One region of the Vibrio sp. SCP2 genome, then DNA from elsewhere that is predicted to be linked to it. Evidence: predicted binding sites of a transcription regulator. Region 1 holds the regulator's gene; each other region holds the start of a gene.
The links. Region 1 encodes CRP, which controls carbon source genes, mostly activating them, when cyclic AMP is high. Its sites were predicted from a motif close to TGTGANNNNNNTCACA; they were not measured.
Positions count from the first base shown of each region.

Region 2: a site for CRP is predicted at 1,574-1,589, ahead of AC5O63_RS05415 (glycogen/starch/alpha-glucan phosphorylase). Genes of this name have one in related genera too.
Region 3: a site for CRP is predicted at 1,322-1,337, ahead of rppH (RNA pyrophosphohydrolase). Genes of this name have one in related genera too.

Region 1 is NZ_JCAFVV010000006.1:163,690-166,973, forward strand. Features, by position in the region: gene astD (succinylglutamate-semialdehyde dehydrogenase) at 1-606, shown strand, start outside; gene AC5O63_RS16790 (DUF1338 domain-containing protein) at 790-1,581, shown strand; gene crp (cAMP-activated global transcriptional regulator CRP) at 1,780-2,412, opposite strand; gene AC5O63_RS16800 (phosphoribulokinase) at 2,655-3,284, opposite strand, start outside.
Region 2 is NZ_JCAFVV010000001.1:1,118,329-1,121,612, forward strand. Features, by position in the region: gene malT (HTH-type transcriptional regulator MalT) at 1-1,157, opposite strand, end outside; gene AC5O63_RS05415 (glycogen/starch/alpha-glucan phosphorylase) at 1,724-3,284, shown strand, end outside.
Region 3 is NZ_JCAFVV010000005.1:223,546-226,829, reverse strand. Features, by position in the region: gene ptsP (phosphoenolpyruvate--protein phosphotransferase) at 1-648, opposite strand, end outside; gene rppH (RNA pyrophosphohydrolase) at 651-1,169, opposite strand; gene mutH (DNA mismatch repair endonuclease MutH) at 1,790-2,455, shown strand; gene AC5O63_RS15835 (DUF6482 family protein) at 2,452-2,763, opposite strand; gene AC5O63_RS15830 (NADP(H)-dependent aldo-keto reductase) at 2,892-3,284, shown strand, end outside.

The sequences.
Region 1 (3,284 bases):
TATGTTCCAGTTGGTGACAAAGGTGACTTACTGGTCAACAAGCTAGTGGAAGCAACCAATAAGATTCGTGTCGATCAGCCTTTTGCTGAGCCAGCACCATTTATGGGCCCTCAGATCTCTAAAGCGGCTGCTGACTTTATTCTTGCTGCTCAAGCAAACCTACAAAAGCTAGGTGGCGAGAGCTTAATTGAAGCTAAAGCCGGAGAAGCTGCATTTGTAACACCAGGCATTATCGATGTTACCGCGATTGCTGAGCTACCAGATGAAGAGTACTTCGGCCCACTACTACAAGTGGTGCGTTACCAAGGTCTAGAGAAAGCAGTTGAGTTAGCCAATGACACTCGCTTTGGTCTATCCGCAGGCTTAGTTTCTACTGACGATGGTGAGTGGGAATACTTTGTTGACCATATTCGTGCTGGCATCGTAAACCGCAATCGCCAGTTAACTGGTGCAAGTGGTGATGCGCCATTTGGTGGCCCGGGTGCGTCAGGTAACTTACGCCCAAGTGCTTACTACGCAGCAGATTACTGTGCTTACCCTATGGCTTCGATGGAAGGAGGAGAAACACTTCTTCCTGCCACGTTAAGCCCAGGTGTTGAGCTATAAAAAACGATAAATTTTAGGGTATTCCCTTCTTGCCTCCCTGAGCCGGGAGGCATTTGAAACGTCACAGGCTGAAGGCTATCTGATCAAACTTTCTGGACACATTTGGTTAGATGGCCTTTTTTATAATTAAACAAATAACTACTCATACTCCATTTACGTAAACCACCCCTACAAGGAGGCGTTATGACGCCAGATGTTTTATTCCAACAGTTATGGAATGACTATATTCAACGCTTATGTCCCTCTGCTGAACAAGTCCACCAACTTCTGCAAGAAGACGAAGCGCTGATCAATGACCACATTGCTCTGCGCACTTTCAATGTAGAACCTCTGGGCATTGCGACCCTTGCACAACCATTCTTAGACGTAGGCTACAAGCCATGCGGTGATTATGTGTTTGAAAGCAAGAAGCTTGTTGCTAAACATTATGAGCACCCAGACCCAAAACAGCCTAAAGTGTTTATTAGTGAACTGAAGGTTGAAGAGTGTTCTGCTGAGCTACAAGCTATTGTCGCTAAGCTTGTCGAGCAATTGGACACCAGTAAGCTAAAAGGTCATGAGTTCTTGTATGGCGGTCGTTTGTGGGACATTAGCTTTGCTGACTTCCAGACGTTAGCGAAAGAAAGTGAGTACGCTTCTTGGCTGGCAGCACATGGTTACGGCGCTAACCACTTTACTGTTAGCGTCAATCAGCTCAATGCATTTGAAGAAGTGAAAGGCGTCAATGACCACCTACGCGAGTCCGGCTTTACCATCAATGAGTTTGGTGGCGAAGTGAAGGGGTCTCCTGATGTGCTGCTAGAGCAATCTTCAACGATGGCGGATAAAGTAGCGGTAACCTTCACGGAAGGTACAGAGATTATCCCGGGTGGTTTCTACGAGTTTGCTAAGCGCTACCCAATGAGCAACGGTGAACTTTATCCAGGGTTTGTTGCAGCCTCTGCTGATAAGATCTTCGAGAGTACTAACGGGTAGGAAGAGCTGAGAACGGGCTGCGCCCTAGAGATGCGGGAACGCTGCGCTTCGAGAGAGTTTGATCTCGGATGTGGAAAGGTGTTCTATCTCGAAGGACGAAGTCCGCTCCGTAGCGTTCTCGATTCTCGCATCCGATATAAACAAAAAGCCACCAATGTTTCCATTGGTGGCTTTTAAAATTTTAACGGTTAATCGAAATTAACGAGTACCGTAAACCACGATAGTTTTACCGTGTGCAGAAATTAGGTTCTGCTCTTCTAGCATCTTCAAGATACGACCTACTGTCTCACGAGAACAGCCAACGATTTGACCGATTTCTTGACGAGTGATCTTAATCTGCATGCCATCTGGGTGAGTCATCGCATCTGGTTGCTTCGCTAGGTTTAGTAGCGTTTGAGCAATACGGCCAGTTACGTCTAGGAATGCTAGGTCACCTACTTTTTGGCTAGTCACTTGTAGGCGGCTTGCCATTTGCGCAGATAAGCGCATTAGGATGTCTGGGTTCACTTGGATAAGCTGACGGAATTTCTTAAATGAGATTTCCGCAACTTCACAAGGAGATTTAGCACGAACCCATGCTGTACGCTCTTGGTCTTCTTCGAATAGACCAAGTTCACCGATAAAGTCACCTTGGTTTAGGTAAGAAAGGATCATTTCCTTACCTTCTTCGTCTTTAATAAGAACCGCTACTGAACCTTTTACGATGTAGTACAAAGTTTCAGCTTTCTCGCCCGCGTGAATTAGCGTGCTTTTTGAAGGGTACTTATGAATATGACAATGTGAAAGAAACCACTCTAATGTTGGGTCGGTTTGAGGTTTACCTAGAACCATAATATCTCACTTCCTCTGCAGGGTACGCTTGCCGCTTTCCATATTTTAGCTAAGCCTTAATCAAGACCTACTAGGATAAGAGCACTTTACAAATGCTGCAAGCCAACTTGTGTTTCGGTAAGAAATAGTATCCTTTTTCGAAAACGATTTCTTGATTTTAATCGGGTACAACTGGGGTTTTAGTACGCAAAACTGTGCACATGATCACGGTATGAAAAGTAATCGTGTTCTAGCTGTGGGTATTAACCAATTTTGCCCGTTTCGATGAGCTGTTGAAGTATCGGTTTAACGATTAGCTCCATGGCAAAACTCATCTTACCGCCAGGGACAACAATCGTGTTGTGACGCGACATAAATGCCCCATCAATCATTGCCAGTAGATATGGGTAATCTACGTTTTTAATGCCTCGCAATCGAATAACAACAAAACTCTCATCTAAACTCGGAATGCCTTTGGCGTTAAGCGGGTTAGATGTGTCGACGGTAGGGACACGTTGAAAGTTAATATGAGTACGAGAAAATTGGGGAGTAATGTAGTTCAGATAGTCATCCATTGAGCGGACGATAGAGTCCATCACCGCTTCACGCGAGTGACCACGATCGCGGGTATCACGAACGAATTTCTGAATCCATTCAAGGTTCACGATAGGCACCATGCCAATCAGAAAATCAACATGCTGTGATACGTTAACCTCGCCATCGACAACACCGCCATGTAGACCTTCATAAAATAGGACGTCGGAGTTTTCTGGCAGATCTTGCCAAGGTGTAAAGGTGCCTGGCATTTGGTTGTATGGAACGGCTTCATCGAACGTATGCAGGTAACGGCGGATTTGACCGACGCCTTCTTGACCGTACTTGCGGAAAAACTC
Region 2 (3,284 bases), on a different contig from region 1:
TTAAACATCTTCCAACCATACTGGCTTAAGATATCCGCTGTTAGTTGGCTGTTATTGGCTTCTTGAGCATGACGCAATGCTTGATGAGGCGAAGAGAGTTTCAACCAAGCTTTTGCTGCCGTCTGATGAAGTTGCTTTTCTTGTTGAGGGATACGCGCGGTACGCTCGTGTGCAAGGAATTCTGCAAACAGGTTGTGGAAGCGATACCAGTTTTGCTCGCCCTCTAGTGGGTGAATAAACAGGCCGAATCGGTTTAGTGACTCAATCATGCTAAGGGCATCTTCACGCTCTGTCAGCTCGCAGACCAACTGATCATTGAAATGATCCAGTACCGAACATTGAAGTAAGAAATGACGCGTTTCTTTGTCGAGAAGATCAAACACCTCTTCAACCAAGTAATCCCAAAGATGAGCGTGGTTAAACTGAGAGAAGGATTCTGCTGATTGAGCTAAGGTTTTATGCTGGTGCTGGGCTTGCAGAGCGATTAGCTGCAACGCCGATGGCCAGCCTTCGACATAGTTGCGTAGGTTATTTGCCGTGGCATCGTCAATGCCGTCTGCGACCCGTTGGTTAAAGAATCGAGTGGTTTCTTCGGTATCGAAAGCGAGCAATTCGTCTCCAATTTCGATCATCAGATCGCGAACACGAAGGTTAGCAGTCCCCAGTGGTGGTGCCGCGCGGCTAGTGACAACCAAAGTGACGTTATCAGGCATGTGTTTGAGGAAGAAGCGCATTGCCTCGTGAATTTCGTCTTCCGAAATTAGGTGGTAGTCATCCAGCACCAAATAACACTCTTGATGGAAATTCGACATTTCAGTGAAAACTTCGCCAAACAAGGAGTGAAGAGAAGAGAATTGACGCTTTTCTGCCAGCTTTTGTGAATTCGGGCAACAGCCATCCGTCGCTTTATTGAGCGCTTGTAGCAGGTAGTTGATGAAGCGGAATGAATCGTTATCGCTCTCATCAATACTGTACCAACCTACGTGTGATTTATCCGATAGCCATTGTGCGGCCATCGTGGTTTTTCCATAGCCGGCGGGAGATCTAAATAAAACCAGTTTGTAAAACGGGGCTTGTTGAAGGAGATCTAAAACTCTTGGCCTGACAATCGCATTATGTAAGCGAGCCGGGCGAGTTAATTTCGAAGGAATCCACATCTTTTTATCCCTATGCTATGCCCTATAGAGAGAGGGCCACGTGTTTCCAATTAGTTTGGTACGCTGCTGAGCAAATATTGTACAACTAAGCTTATTGGCAAGGATGTTACTTGAGAATAATCGCTACAGTTATTGATCGACGGCGGGTTTTTCGCGTAATTCACATTTTGATGCTAACTACGCCCTGTTTTTGTGATTCTTGTCACTTATCGGTGGGCTGAATAGTGGGATTTGAACGCCTGTTTGCACCAATAGCTGTGTAATTTGCATCATGTGATGATTCTTATTGTGACCGAGTATGCATATTGTTCAATTGGTTATGTTCCTCTACACATATCTTTAATACATCAGTTATAGGGTAAATGCGTTGATGGTGTGATCCTTATCACCAGAGCTCAGACGATGTTGAATTTAAATGAGAGTTAGATCACTGAGCCCTTGGTAATACGCCCTCTACGCCCTTCGTCCTCCTCCCAAATTGCCGTGTTGTAGGAGGATGTTTTGCTGTTCATGTCAATGCACGATATGGCACAGATGGATTAGAACCAATAAGTGAGATTTCTCTAATGAAACCTACGCAACAGAAAAATTTTGATAAAGCGACTTTCCAAGCTGACGTGAAAAAGCACCTTTCAGCAACTTACGCTAAGACTGAAGAGACAGCGACAGCGCGTGAGTGGTACTTAGCTATGGGCAAAGCGCTTGCTGAACTAACAACGTTTGACTTGCTTAAGACAGAGCAAGATCCAAAAATCAAAAACGCAAAAAGCGTTAACTACTTATCTCTAGAATTCCTAATTGGTCGTCTAACAGGTAATAACCTGATCAGCATGGGTCTATACGACCAAATCACTGATGCGATGGCTGAGCTTGGTCAAAACCTAACGGATCTACTTGAAGAAGAGCGTGACCCTTCACTAGGTAACGGTGGTCTAGGTCGCCTGGCAGCGTGTTTCATGGATTCGTGTGCTGCACAAGAATATCCGACAGTAGGTTACGGCCTACACTACGAATACGGTCTATTTAAACAATCATTCGAAGAAGGTCGTCAGCAAGAAGCACCAGACGCATGGCGCGGTATTGAAGGCTACCCTTGGGAAGTCGCGCGTCCTAAACTTGCACAAGAAATCGGCTTCTATGGTCATGTCGAAGTAACACATGAGAACGGTAAAGAAGTTCGTAAATGGGTACCGGGTATGAGTGTAAAAGCGATGCCTTGGGATCTTCCTATCGTGGGTTACGAGTCAGATACAGTTTACCCACTACGTCTTTGGGAATGTCAGGCAATTGCACCATTCTCACTAGCGAGCTTTAACAATGGTGACTACTTTGAAGCGCAGCACGCTCTGATTGATGCGGGCAACATTACTAAAGTTCTCTACCCGAATGATAACCACGAGAAAGGTAAAACTCTGCGTCTAATGCAGCAGTACTTCCACTCGGCGGCATCGGTACGCGACATTCTACGTCGTCATGAAGAAGCGGGTTTTGCTTTGGCAGATCTTCCTAAGCAAGAGACAATTCAGCTTAACGATACGCACCCAACAATTGCTATCCCAGAGCTAATGCGCATCCTGATCGACGAGAAAGGTCTATCCTGGGATAAAGCGTGGGACATCAGTGCAAATACTTTTGCCTACACTAACCACACGCTACTTCCAGAAGCATTAGAAACATGGCCAGAGTCGCTCATTCAGCGTCTACTACCTCGTCATATGGAAATCATCTTTGAAATCAACCACCGCTTCCTACAAGAAGTACGTAAGATGTGGCCTGGTGATGGTGAGAAGCAAGCGAAGCTGTCTATCATCCAAGAAGGTTTCAACCGCATGGTTCGCATGGCTAACCTTTGTGTTATCGGTTCTTACAAAGTCAACGGTGTGGCAGCGCTTCACTCAGAGCTTGTTAAGAAAGATCTATTCCCTGAGTTTAACGAAATCTTCCCAGGTAAACTGACTAACGTAACAAACGGTGTAACGCCTCGTCGTTGGTTGAAGTTCTGTAACCCAGGTCTGTCTCAGCTTATCACTGATAAGATTGGCAGCGAGTGGCCAGCAAAACTTGAGCAGTTAGAAGGTATTGCTGAGTTTGCAACTGACGCTAAGTTCCAACAGGAATTCATGGCAG
Region 3 (3,284 bases), on a different contig from region 1:
TATCGCTAGTAACAGCCACTCCTGCTCGCGATCAATATCTAATGTCGAAGCAGGATAAACATTACTCAGTTCAGGTTGGGTGTCATCCCACCAAAACTCGCCAATTGCCACACCAGAAGATGCCGGAACACCACGAATTGCTTGCTGTTTTTTCTCTAATCGCCAATGACCTTGAGTCTGGGCATGAGCGATAATCACAGCCAGCTGAGCGGCAAGTGTGACCAAAAACGACTCTTCCATCTCATCAAACTGACGCGGGGTCTTCTGCTGAACGACGAGTACGCCAAGCACTTGTTTACGGTAAATAATTGGGGTTCCGAGGAAGCTTTGATAAACCTCCTCTCCCAGCTCGGAGAAGTATTTAAAATTGGGGTGTTTGGAAGCTTCCGCTAGGTTAAGCGGCTCAGCACTGCGTTTAACAAGGCCAACCAAGCCCTCGCTAAATCGGATATGAATTTTATCGCCTTTAAAACGCAGGCCCTGAGTCGCCATTAACTCAAGACGCTGCATTTCTTCGTTAGCAAGATAGACGGTGCAACACTCAGTACTCATCGCACTGCATGTTTGTTTAACTAAAATATCTAAGGCCTGATGAACTTCTTCTACCTTAGAAACTTGTTCAACTATTTCCCTTAGTTGAGAAAGCATGTCTATCCTCTTCGGTGCTTACGTTTGCCTTTTACTTTACGCTGTTTAAATGGCATTGCCATTGATGCAAACTCTTTCATTGCGCGACGATAAACATCACGCTTAAAAGAAACCACTTGTCTGACTGGATACCAATAGCTTACCCAACGCCAACCATCAAACTCAGGGGAACTGCCACGCAACATATCAATTCGTGATTCATCACAATCGAGTCGCAGCAGAAACCATTTCTGTTTCTGACCGATACAAACAGGTTTTGAATCCCAACGAACAAGGCGCTTTGGTAGCTTATATCTTAACCAATGACGACTTGTCGCGACGATCTTTACGTCTTTCTTTGTAAGACCAACCTCTTCATACAACTCCCTATACATTGCCTGTTCAGGGGTTTCACCTTCATCAATTCCACCTTGAGGGAACTGCCAAGAGTGTTGTCCGTATCGTTTAGCCCAGAAGACCTGACCATGGCTGTTACAGATTACAATTCCCACATTTAAGCGGTAACCATCGCCATCTATCACTGGCCAACCTCTAATAAAATCTTTAATTACAGTGATTTTTCCACATATCCCCAGTAGGAGCAAACTTACTAGTGTGACTAGGGCAGAAAATATTGCTTTCACATCCTCCAATGGATAACTTTTAATCAAATTCGAGGTTACTCACACCACAGTGAGACATAGACCACATTTATTCACCTTTTCTGTGTATAACTATGTGAAGAATCAATGTGAAAGTGATCAATAGCTAACCAACTCATACTTTGGGGTAGCAAGAAGATCAAACCAAGAAAATTTAAATACATTAGAAACAATAACTTATAATAAAAATAAATTTAATTAGTTTGTCTCATAGAAGCATTTCTATCCACCAACACAGATCGGTCAAAGATCAACCACAGTTGATTTTATCCACACCACATAAGTTAAACCTAACTATATGACTAAAATTTCAAGTGTTTTTTCACCCTTAAACCCCTGTTTATTCATACATACCCGCGCCAATTTGCAAGTTTCTCCAACTAGGCTGTGGATAACCCTTTAATTGATGATCTTTCACTCACAACGATCATTCTCTCTACAGTCGTAATTTTCTTTCACTGAGTTACAATGAGCTCACTTTCCACACTGTTGCAATACCAATGAAGCCAGAACCGACCACAGAACAAGAACTGCTTGAACGAGCAAAAAGCATCGCAGGTGTTAGCTTTGCCGATCTGGCGGAGGAAGCCGAGATCGAAGTTCCACCGGATCTTCGTCGTGATAAAGGCTGGGTTGGACAGCTATTAGAATGGCACTTAGGGGCAACGGCAGGCAGTAAACCGACTCAAGATTTTGAGAAGCTGGGAATCGAGCTAAAAACCATTCCAATTGGGTACTCAGGAAAACCATTAGAAACGACCTTTGTTTGTGTCGCACCACTGATTGGCGTTCACGGTCTCACTTGGGAAACAAGCCATGTTCGCAATAAACTTTCCAGAGTGTTGTGGATTCCAGTAGAAGGCGAAAGAGAGATCCCACTAGCGGAGCGTTGCGTAGGTTCACCTTTGATCTGGTCGCCAAGCATCGAAGTAGAGCAACAACTTAAAGCTGACTGGGAAGAGCTGATGGAACTCATCGTACTAGGCCGAGTAGAGCAAATTAACGCTCGTCACGGTGAGGTTTTGCAGCTACGACCTAAAGCGGCGAATAGCCGAGTTTTGACCGAAGCCTATGGAGCAAGCGGTAAACCAATAAAAACGCTGCCAAGAGGATTCTATTTAAGAACTCAATTCACAGCGCGTATTCTTGAAAACCATTATGTTTAGTGCGTGGTAAGCGATAGCTCCACATCATGATACAGAGGACCGTCACTCGCACCACATTCATCATAAGCGTTATGTAAACGTAGGTATGCTCGTTCCACACCTAGTCTCAGTAACTCCTCTTTGACTAGCTCTAGCGAGTCGAAGTGCACTGGCTCATCATCAATCTTTATTGGCTCTATTTTGTGCTTATATTCAACGGCTAATAGATACTGGGATAAGTCTGAACAGCCAATCACAAACACCTTTGGTGGTTGATAGCTGTCTTTATGATGACCATGTATCCACTTATCTAACTGACTTTTTTGCATAGTTCACCTCCATTAATCAGTATTAGCCAACTTTGCAAAATTTGCGAATTTGTTACCCCTCGCTCTTTTCTAATCATACTCAAATCCCCTATAGTGGGATCACATACCTGTAACGACAAGGAAGATCGATGCAATACAACAAGTTACCCCATTCTACGTTGGAAGTGAGTAAGATCTGTCTTGGCACCATGACGTTTGGTGAGCAAAATACTGAGCAAGAAGCTTTTAGCCAGCTTGATTACGCACTTGAGCGCGGTGTGAATTTTATTGATACCGCAGAGATGTACCCTGTGCCGCCAAAAGCAAATACTCAGGGGTTAACCGAGCAGTACATTGGAAACTGGCTTGCTAAATCAGGTAAGCGAGAAAAAGTGGTGTTAGCCACCAAGGTTGCGGGTCCAAGAAACATCCCTTATATCCGCGAAAACATGAGTTTAGATCGGAAAAATATCCATCTTGCGATTGATGATAGCCTGAAACGGTTACAAACCGATTATGTTGATCTTTACCAACTACACTGG